Regions from separate parts of the Streptomyces sp. NPDC006529 genome, predicted to be linked through region 1. Evidence: riboswitches for the same ligand, from Rfam matches in the RefSeq annotation. Region 1 holds a riboswitch; the other holds the start of a gene.

Region 1 (4,621 bases):
CGCCGTCACGGCGCGCCCGGCGGCAGGAACGGGAGCCCCGCCGGGGCGCCGGACTCGATCAGCCGCAGCAGCGCATCGGTATCGGCGTGCTCCTCGATCAGATCGCCGAGCAGATCCAGCTGCTCCTCCCGCAGGGAGCCGAACGACGTGTCCGGGGCCGGAACGAACCGGCGGCCGGCGGCCCGCGCGACCTCCCGCAGGAAGGCCCGCCGGAAGCCGTCGCTCTCCAGCGACCCGTGCCAGTGGGTGCCCCACACCTCACCGACCCGGCACCCGTCCAGGAAGGGGGTGCCGCCCCGCACATCGGCCACGCCGTGGTGGATCTCGTACCCCTGGACGCTCTCGCCCAGCGCGCTCCCGCTCGGCCGCGCGAGGGTCTTCTCCCGCTCGAAGCGGACGCGCACGGGCAGCAGCCCGAGCCCCTCGACGACCCCGGCCCGGGACTCGACCTCGTCCTCGATGGACTCGCCCAGCACCTGGAAGCCACCGCAGACGCCCAGAACCGGCCGCCCCTCGGCGGCCCGCCGGGCCAGCGCGTCGGCGAGGCCGCGCTCGCGCAGCCAGGCCAGCGCCTTCACGGTGCCGCGGGTGCCGGGGACGACGACCAGGTCGGCGTCGGCCAGTTCCTCGGCCCGGTCCACGAACCGCACCACGACGCCCGGTTCGGCGGCCAGCGCGTCCACGTCCGTGAAGTTCGACATCAGCGGGACCGCGCACACCGCCACCCGCAGCACGTCCTCGCCCACCGGCGGGGCGACCACGGACTCCCGTACGGCGCCGCGCAGCGAGACCCGCAGGCCGTCCTCCTCGTCGATGCCGAGCCCGTGCCGGAAGGGCAGCACCCCGTAGGTCGCCCGCCCGGTCAGCCCGCGCAGCATCTCCATGCCCGGCTCCAGCAGGGACACGTCCCCGCGGAACTTGTTGACGAGGTAGCCCGCGATCAGCGACTGGTCCTCGGGCGACAGCAGGGCCGTCGTACCGAAGAAGGAGGCGAAGACCCCGCCGCGGTCGATGTCGCCGACCACGACCACCGGGAAGCGCGCGGCCCGCGCGATCCCCATGTTCACGATGTCCGTGCGCCGCAGGTTGATCTCGGCCGGACTGCCCGCCCCCTCGCAGATCACGGCGTCATACGTGCCCCGCAGCTGCTCCAGGCAGTCCGTGACGATGCCGAGCAACTGCTCCTGCCTCCCCCCGTGATAGCCGCGCGCACTCATCTCACCCACCGGCTTGCCCAGCAGCACGACCTGGCTGCTGCGGTCGCTGCCGGGTTTCAGCAGCACCGGGTTCATCAGCGCGGTGGGTTCGACCCGCGCCGCCTGGGCCTGCATCGCCTGGGCGCGGCCGATCTCGGCGCCCTCCAGGGTGACGAAGGAGTTCAGCGACATGTTCTGTGCCTTGAAGGGCGCCACCTTCACGCCCTGGCGGGCCAGCCAGCGGCAGATGCCCGCGGTGACCACGCTCTTGCCCGCGTCGGAGGTGGTGCCGGCGACCAGGAGTCCGCCGCCGCGCCGTGCGCCGCTCATGCGCTTCCCTTCGTCGTACGACCGGATGCGCGGCGTGACGCGCGCAGTGACGACACCAGCGACCGCAGGGCCACGCATGCCCCGAGGGAGATCCAGGTGACCCGGCGCGAGAGCCGTACGGCGCGCTCGATGTCCGGGGCGTCGACCGGACGGCCCGCCGCCCCGTTCAGCACCGCCCGGTGCTCCACGCGCCCCGCGTACGCCAGGGTCCCGCCGAGGCGGACCCCGAGCGCGCCCGCGAAGGAGGCCTCCACCGGGCCGGCGTTCGGGCTGGGGTGGGCGGCGGCGTCCGCGCGCCAGGCCCGTACGGCGCCCCGCCGGTCGGGTCCGGCCGCCACGGCGGCCAGCGCGGTCAGCCGGGCGCCCGGCCAGCCCGCGACGTCGTCGAGCCGGGCCGAGGCCCAGCCGTAGCGCAGGTAGCGCGGGGAGCGGTGGCCGACCATCGCGTCCAGGGTGTTCACGGCGCGGAAGAACAGCAGCCCGGGCACCCCCGCCAGGGCGCCCCAGACCAGGGCGCCGACGACGGCGTCCGAGGTGTTCTCGGCGACGGACTCCACGACGGCGCGGGCGATCTGCTGCTCGTCCAGGGCCTGCGGGTCGCGTCCGCACAGGTGCGGCAGCCGCTCCCGGGCCACCTCGGTGTCCCCGGCGGCCAGGGCGCCCCCGATGGCCAGGGCTTCGCGGCCCAGCGAGGTGCCGCCCACCACCGCCCAGGTGGCGGCGGCGGTCAGGGCGATGCGGGCGGCGGCGGGCCGGGAGCGCACGGCGCGGGCGCCGAGCGCGCCGACGGCGGCCGCGCCCCCCGCGCACACCAGGGTGTGCAGGGCGCCCCGGGCCCGGCTGTGGCCCCACAGGGCCCGTTCGACGGTGGCGGCGGTCCGCCCGAAGGCGGCGACGGGATGCCCGCGGCGCGGATCACCGAGGATCCGGTCGCCGATCAGGCCGGCCGTCGCGCCGTACGCGAAAACGCGATCGGCACGCATGTGGCAGGTAGGTCCTCACTCAGGGTCCGCGCCCTGGTTCGACGTGTCCGGTGGCGAGAGTTCCTGGCTTCCGGGGAGCCGTCGGCTCCTCGGTGACAGTGGCGGGACCGCGCCGGATTCGCACCGGACTTCCTCTTCATGCCGCCGTGTTGGCTCCGGCAGTCCACCACGCCCCGCGAACGCCCGTCAACTTGCCGTTGACCTGCGAAAGCTCCCCCCGGCGGTGGGCCGGAGGGAGCTTTCGGACGTGCTGGGGCGGGTGGGACGCGCGGGGGTGACCGCGCGGCGTCAGCTGACGATCAGGTAGATCGCGTAGCCGACGGCCACCGCGCAGAGCGAGAAGCAGGCGTAGGCGCCGGTGCGTGCCAGGTGGGCGGCGCCGCCCCGGCCGGTCGCGGCCTCGTGCTTCGACAGGCCCACGATGCCCAGGGTGAACAGGGTCACGAGGGCGACGGTGGCGGAGAGGCTGACGCCGAACACGGAGCCGAGTGCTGCCCAGTCGATCTTCATACTGCCGATTCCTCTGTGGGTCAGACCGCGGCGGCGGGAGCCGCCGGGGCCGGGGGAGCGGCCGGTGCCGGGGTGGGGATGGTCGCCTTGAAGGCCTCGTCCGTGACCGCGGCGGTGGTGCCCGCGAGCGGCGGAACGACGACGGCGGCGATCGCGGTGGTGACCACGCCGGGAGCCTCGGCCGGGGCGTCCGGCGTGCCGTTCACGTTGGTGTGGTCGACGACCTGGCGGCGCGAGACGAGCCAGATGGCGACGCAGGAGCCGACGAGGAAGAGCGCGACGGCGGCCACGCCGACGTCACCGGTCCGCATGACGAGCTCGGCGCCCGCGGACACCAGGGCGGCGGCCGGCAGGGTCAGGCCCCAGGCGATGAACATCCGGCTGGCGGTGGACCAGCGGACCACGCCGCCCTTGCGGCCCAGGCCCGCACCCATGACCGCGCCGGAGCAGGCGTGGGTGGTGGAGAGGGAGAAGCCGAGGCTGGAGGAGGCCAGGATGACGCTGGCGGCCGAGGTCTGGGCGGCGAAGCCCTGCTGCGGCTGGAGGTCGGTCAGGCCGCTGCCCATGGTGCGGATGATGCGCCAGCCGCCCAGGTAGGTGCCCATCGCGATCGCCATGCCGGCCGAGAAGATGACCCAGACCGGCGGGTTGGAGCCGGGGGCGAGCGCACCGCCGGCGACCAGCGCCAGGGTGATGATGCCCATGGTCTTCTGCGCGTCGTTGGTGCCGTGCGCCAGGGAGACGAGTCCGGCCGAGGCGATCTGACCGGCCTTGTAGCCCTTGGCGGAGGTCTTCTCGTCGACGTTCTTGCCCACCTTGTAGGTGAGCCGCGAGGCCAGCATCGCGGCCACTCCGGCCACGATGGGCGCGGCGACCGCGGGGAGCAGCACCTTGGTGACGAGCGTGCCGCCGTTGACGGCGCCGAGACCGGCGGAGGCGACGGCCGCACCGACCAGGCCGCCCATCAGGGCGTGCGAGGAACTGGACGGCAGGCCGACCAGCCAGGTGACGAGGTTCCAGAGGATGGCGCCGACCAGCGCGGCGAAGATGACCTCCGGCTGGATGCCTTGCTCGTTGACCAGGCCCTTGGAGATCGTCTTGGCGACCTCCACGGACATGAACGCGCCGACGAGGTTCAGCACGGCGGACATGGCCACCGCCGTCTTGGGCTTGAGTGCGCCGGTCGAGATGGTGGTGGCCATCGCGTTGGCCGTGTCGTGGAAACCGTTCGTGAAGTCGAACACGAGAGCGGTAATGATCACGATCCCGAGGAGAAGCGTTATGTGCTCCATTTACCCAGGCTTCTGTTTGACGTCAGTGGCTCGCCGACCGTAGGCAACTTGAGTGAACGGAAGATGAACTGGACCGGGCGGAGCGGTGTACCGATCCGGGGACGGTTCGCCGCGCTCGTCCCCATTGGACCGCTGATGCACCTGTTTACGCACGTCAGGGGCTGGATGGACCCCCGGCCGACCGGGGGTCTCCCACCCCGCCGTCGCGTGCGTCCGGGACCCCGGGTGAGACCCGGATCACGCCCGCCCGGCGCGCGTCCCCGGTCACCGGAACGACCGCCTCCACTGGCCGGGCCCGCCGCCCCGGCCG
Region 2 (4,621 bases), on a different contig from region 1:
CGCTTGCGGGTGACCCCGCTGGCGACCATGCGGACGTCGCACAGGATGGGCGCCCCCGCGTTCAGCGCGGCGCGGGCGCGCAGCACCACGTCCGGCGTGTACCCCAGATCCTTGGTCAGGTCGGTCATCCCGCACGCGTGGATCATGCGTACGGCGACCTGCGACACCGAGGCGGGCAGCCCGGCGAGGTCCGCCTCGGCGCGGATCGTGGCAAAGGACTGGCGGTAGATCGCGGCGCCGTCCTTCTCGTACTCGAACACTGTGTACTCGCTCATCTCTTCAACTACATCTGCCGCTGAGGCTGCTGGGTGTGCTGGGTCGGGTGGGGCTGGTGGAACGCGGCTTCCGCATCCGCTTCCGCGAGGGCGGCGGTCAGGTCCTCGGGGGTGGCCGGTACGTCCTCCCGCACCGCGTGCCCGGCGCGCGGGCCGGCCACGGTGACGCCGTACCCCCGGGGCCCGGCGACCAGGTCCACCCAGGCGCGGGCGCGCGGGTGCCCGCAGCGCCGCTCGCACCCGGACCAGTGCACGGGCAGTGCCGGTGCCGCGGGGACCGGTGCGTCCGGTCCGCCCGCCGCGCCCGAACGGGCCACGACCGCGCGGGCGTCGGCCCGTACGTCGGCCAGCGCCTTCGCGCAGCCGGGCCGCCCGGTGCAGGCGCTCACGTTCTCCCACGGGTCGCCGGGCGCCGTGACCAGCCCGGCGTCGGCGAGCCGGGCGAGGGTGTCGGCGGCCGTGGCCGCGCGGACACCGGGAACGACGATCCCGCGCCAGGGCGTGAGCCGCAGGGTCCCGGCCGCGGCGGTGGCCGTGGCGGCGAGCAGGCGCCACTGGGCGCTGGTCAGCCGGCCCAGCGGGGCCAGTACCGAGAGGGCGACGTGGTCCGGGTCCAGTCCCGCCACCGGACCCGGGCGGGGCCCGGGTCCGGTCCGGCGCCGGAAGCCGTGGGCCCGCTCGGCCGAAATGCCCCGCTCCCGCAACCGCTTGAGCAACTCCCCGGACTCCGGGCGTTGTTCGACGGGAAGCTCGCTCACCCGCCAGGCCTTGGTGCCGGCTTCGTGGACCACGTCGAGGAAGTACCGGGCGACCGTCAGGGCCGCCCGGGGGGCGTCCTGGTGGCCCACGGCGACCGCGTCGGTGTCATCGTGCGTCCACAGCACGGCCATTCCGCGCTTCAGGGCCAGCACGTGCACGTCGGGTGCGAGCGAGGACACGTCGCCGCGTCCGTCGTCGAGGGCGAAGAGGAAGCGCCCGGACAGCGCGGCCGCGGGCCCGCTCGCGCACAGCAGCCGGTCCAGCGCGCCGACCCACGGCGTGACGTCGGGGCGACCCTGCCGGTCGAGCCCGGAGAGGGGCGAGGCGACGATGTTGCGGACGCGTTCGTGGGTGGCCGCTGCGGCGGGCAGCAGTCCGGCGGCGGTCAGCAGGGCGGCGAGTTCGCCGCCGCAGCTCGCGCCGAGGCCGCGCAGCTGCGCGTTGCCCCGCGAGGTGAGGTCGAGGTGCCCGTCGCCGAGCCGGTCCGCGGCGTCGGCCACTGCGGCGGCGGCATCCGCCGTGAGCAGACCCCCGGGGATCCGGATCCGGGCGAGGTGCCCGTCGTCCGCCGCGTGCAAGCGCAGCGCGCCGGGGCAGGCGTCGCCGCGGTCCCGTATGACGGGTTCGTCCCGGGATGCGGCGGAAGAGGGCGGGGGCATGGCGGCGAGCATACCCACGATCGGCGCCCGCCGACCTGTGTCCGTCACCACGCCCCGTCCCCCCGGCCACGCCCCGCCGCCCCGGGCTCTGCCCGCCCGCATGCCGTCGCCGCGCCCCGGCCCGACCTGGCCCGGCACGCCCGCATGCCACCGACCCGGCCCGGCCTGGCCCGGCACGCCCCCATGCCACCGACCCGGCCCGGCGCACGCCCAGATGCCGCCGGCCCCGCGGCCCGGGCCTGCGCGCCCGTCAGCCGCCGGTGCGTTGGCGACTGCCGCCATGTGGAGCCTCCGGCGGCGCCTCAAACGCCGGCGAGGCTGAAATTTGCCCGCATCCCGGCGCAGCCAATTCCAGCCCCCACACCCTGGCCACACAACCACCCCAGTCCGATCCGGCCTGCCCGGCACCCCGGTCGCCAAAATCAGCCCGCCCGGCGTTTGAGGGCCCGCCGGAGGCCCCACCACCCGCACCCGCCAACACAGCCAAGGCCACCACCACCCCGGCCCAACGACCCACCCGCCTGCCAATCCCAGCCCGCCCAACACCCGCAGCCACACACCCACCCCCAGCCACACCCAGCCCGCCCAGCACCCGCGGCCACCCGACCACCCGAACCAAATCCAGCCCGCCCGGCGATTGAGGGCACACCACAGGCCCCACGACCCGCACCCGCCGCCAAAACCCGGCCCCGCACCACCAAACCCCGGCCCCGCGCCAGCGATCCACCCCGGGAACCGCCCCCACCTGCCATCCGCTCGCCCCGGCACCTAAGATGGCCCCTCGACGGGCCATTCGGCCCGTCATCGCCGAGGACGGCGACATGGGAGGAAGCCCGGTGCGATTCCGGCGCGGTCCCGCCACTGTGAATCCGGCAGCGCCCCACCGCGCCACCGGGTGAGTCAGGAACTCCCGTCGTCCTCACTGCCCGGGGCGCGGAAACCCCGAGGAAGGCCCGCCGCCGCATGATCCTGCTGCTGTCGACGTCCGACACCGATCTGCTCAGTGCCCGCGCCTCGGACGACGGCCCGGTCCCGTACCGGTTCGCGAACCCTTCCCGGCTCCCCCTCGACGACCTCCCCGCGCTGCTCGACGGCGTGGACCTGGTCGTCGTACGCCTCCTCGGCGGCCTGCGCGCCTGGCAGGAGGGGCTCGACCTGCTCCTCGCCGCCGACCAGCCCCGGCCGGTCGTCGTCCTGACCGGCGAACAGGCCCCCGACGCCCAGCTGATGGAGGCCTCCACCGTCCCCATCGGCATCGCGGCCGAGGCCCACGCCTACCTCGCGCACGGCGGCCCGGCCAACCTGGAGCAGCTGGCCCGCTTCCTCTCGGACACCGTGCTGCTCACCGGCCACGGCTTCGACCCGCCCGCGGCCGCGCCCACCTGGGGCAGGCTGGAGCGCGCGGCGGTGCCGGCCACGGGCCCCCGGATCGCGGTGCTCTACTACCGCGCCCACCACATGAGCGGCAACACCGCCTTCGTGCACGGCCTCGCGGACGCCGTGGTGGACGCGGGCGGCGTGCCCGTGCCGCTGTACGTCTCCTCGCTGCGCTCCCCCGAGCCGGAACTGCTCGCGGAGCTGGCGACGGCGGACGCCATCGTGACCACGGTCCTGGCGGCGGGCGGCACCCGCCCCGCCGAGGCCTCGGCGGGCGGCGACGACGAGTCGTGGGACGCGGGCGCGCTCGCCGCCCTCGACGTACCGATCCTGCAGGCGCTGTGCCTGACCGGTTCCCGCGAGACGTGGCAGGAGAGCGACGAGGGCCTGTCCCCGCTCGACTCGGCCAGCCAGGTCGCGGTACCGGAGTTCGACGGCCGGCTGATCACCGTCCCGTTCTCCTTCAAGGAGATCGACGAGGACGGCCTCCCGGCGTACGTCGCCGATCCCGAGCGGGCCGCCCGCGTCGCGGGCATCGCCGTACGCCACGCCCGGCTGCGGCACACCCCGAACGCCGAGAAGCGGATCGCGCTCGTCCTCTCCGCGTACCCCACCAAGCACTCCCGCATCGGCAACGCCGTCGGTCTCGACACCCCCGCCAGCGCCGTCGCACTGCTGCGCCGCCTGATCGCGGAGGGCTACGACTTCGGCCCGGCCGAGGAGATCCCCGGTCTGGTCTCCGGCGACGGGGACGAGCTGATCCGCGCGCTGATCGAGGCCGGCGGCCACGACCAGGACTGGCTCACCGAGGAGCAGCTGGCCCGCAACCCGGTCCGGATCCCGGCCGCCGACTACCGCCGCTGGTACGCCACGCTCCCCGGCGAGCTGCGCGAAGGCGTCGAGGAGCACTGGGGGCAGGCGCCCGGCAACATGTTCCTGGACCGCTCGCGCACCGCGGCCGGCGGCGACCCCGACGGCGACATCGTGCTGGCGGCGCTGCGCCGCGGGAACCTGCTCATCCTCATCCAGCCGCCGCGCGGCTTCGGCGAGAACCCGATCGCGATCTACCACGACCCGGACCTCCCGCCCTCGCACCACTACCTCGCCGCCTACCGCTGGATCCAGGCCGCGGCCGAGGACGGCGGTTTCGGCGCCGACGCCATGATCCACCTGGGCAAGCACGGCAACCTGGAGTGGCTGCCCGGCAAGAACGCCGGCCTCTCCGCCTCCTGTGCGCCGGACGCCGCGCTCGGCGACCTCCCGCTCGTCTACCCGTTCCTGGTCAACGACCCGGGCGAGGGCACCCAGGCCAAGCGCCGCGTGCACGCGACCCTGGTCGACCACCTGGTGCCGCCGATGGCCCGCGCGGAGTCGTACGGCGACATCGCGCGCCTGGAGCAGCACCTGGACGAGTACGCGCAGATCTCCTCCATGGACCCGGCCAAGCTGCCCGCGATCCGAGCCCAGATCTGGACCCTGATCCAGGCCGCGAAGCTCGACCACGACCTGGGCCTGGAGGCCCGCCCGGACGACGACGGCTTCGACGACTTC

Evidence for each region. A riboswitch is a leader RNA that binds a small molecule or an ion and turns the genes downstream of it on or off. The one in region 1 is predicted to bind cobalamin.
Region 2: it holds a riboswitch for cobalamin, as region 1 does, so the genes downstream of both, cobN (cobaltochelatase subunit CobN) here and ABZY31_RS14085 (cobalamin biosynthesis protein) in region 1, are expected to answer to the same signal.

What each region holds. Positions count from the first base shown of each region.
Region 1 is NZ_JBEXPB010000015.1:54,190-58,810, reverse strand. Features, by position in the region: partial or broken gene ABZY31_RS14090 (cobyric acid synthase) at 9-1,526, opposite strand; gene ABZY31_RS14085 (cobalamin biosynthesis protein) at 1,523-2,509, opposite strand; cobalamin riboswitch at 2,546-2,685, opposite strand; gene ABZY31_RS14080 (hypothetical protein) at 2,798-3,019, opposite strand; gene ABZY31_RS14075 (inorganic phosphate transporter) at 3,040-4,311, opposite strand.
Region 2 is NZ_JBEXPB010000005.1:206,749-211,369, reverse strand. Features, by position in the region: gene ABZY31_RS06930 (precorrin-8X methylmutase) at 1-275, opposite strand, end outside; gene cobG (precorrin-3B synthase) at 284-1,693, opposite strand; cobalamin riboswitch at 2,461-2,624, shown strand; gene cobN (cobaltochelatase subunit CobN) at 2,657-4,621, shown strand, end outside.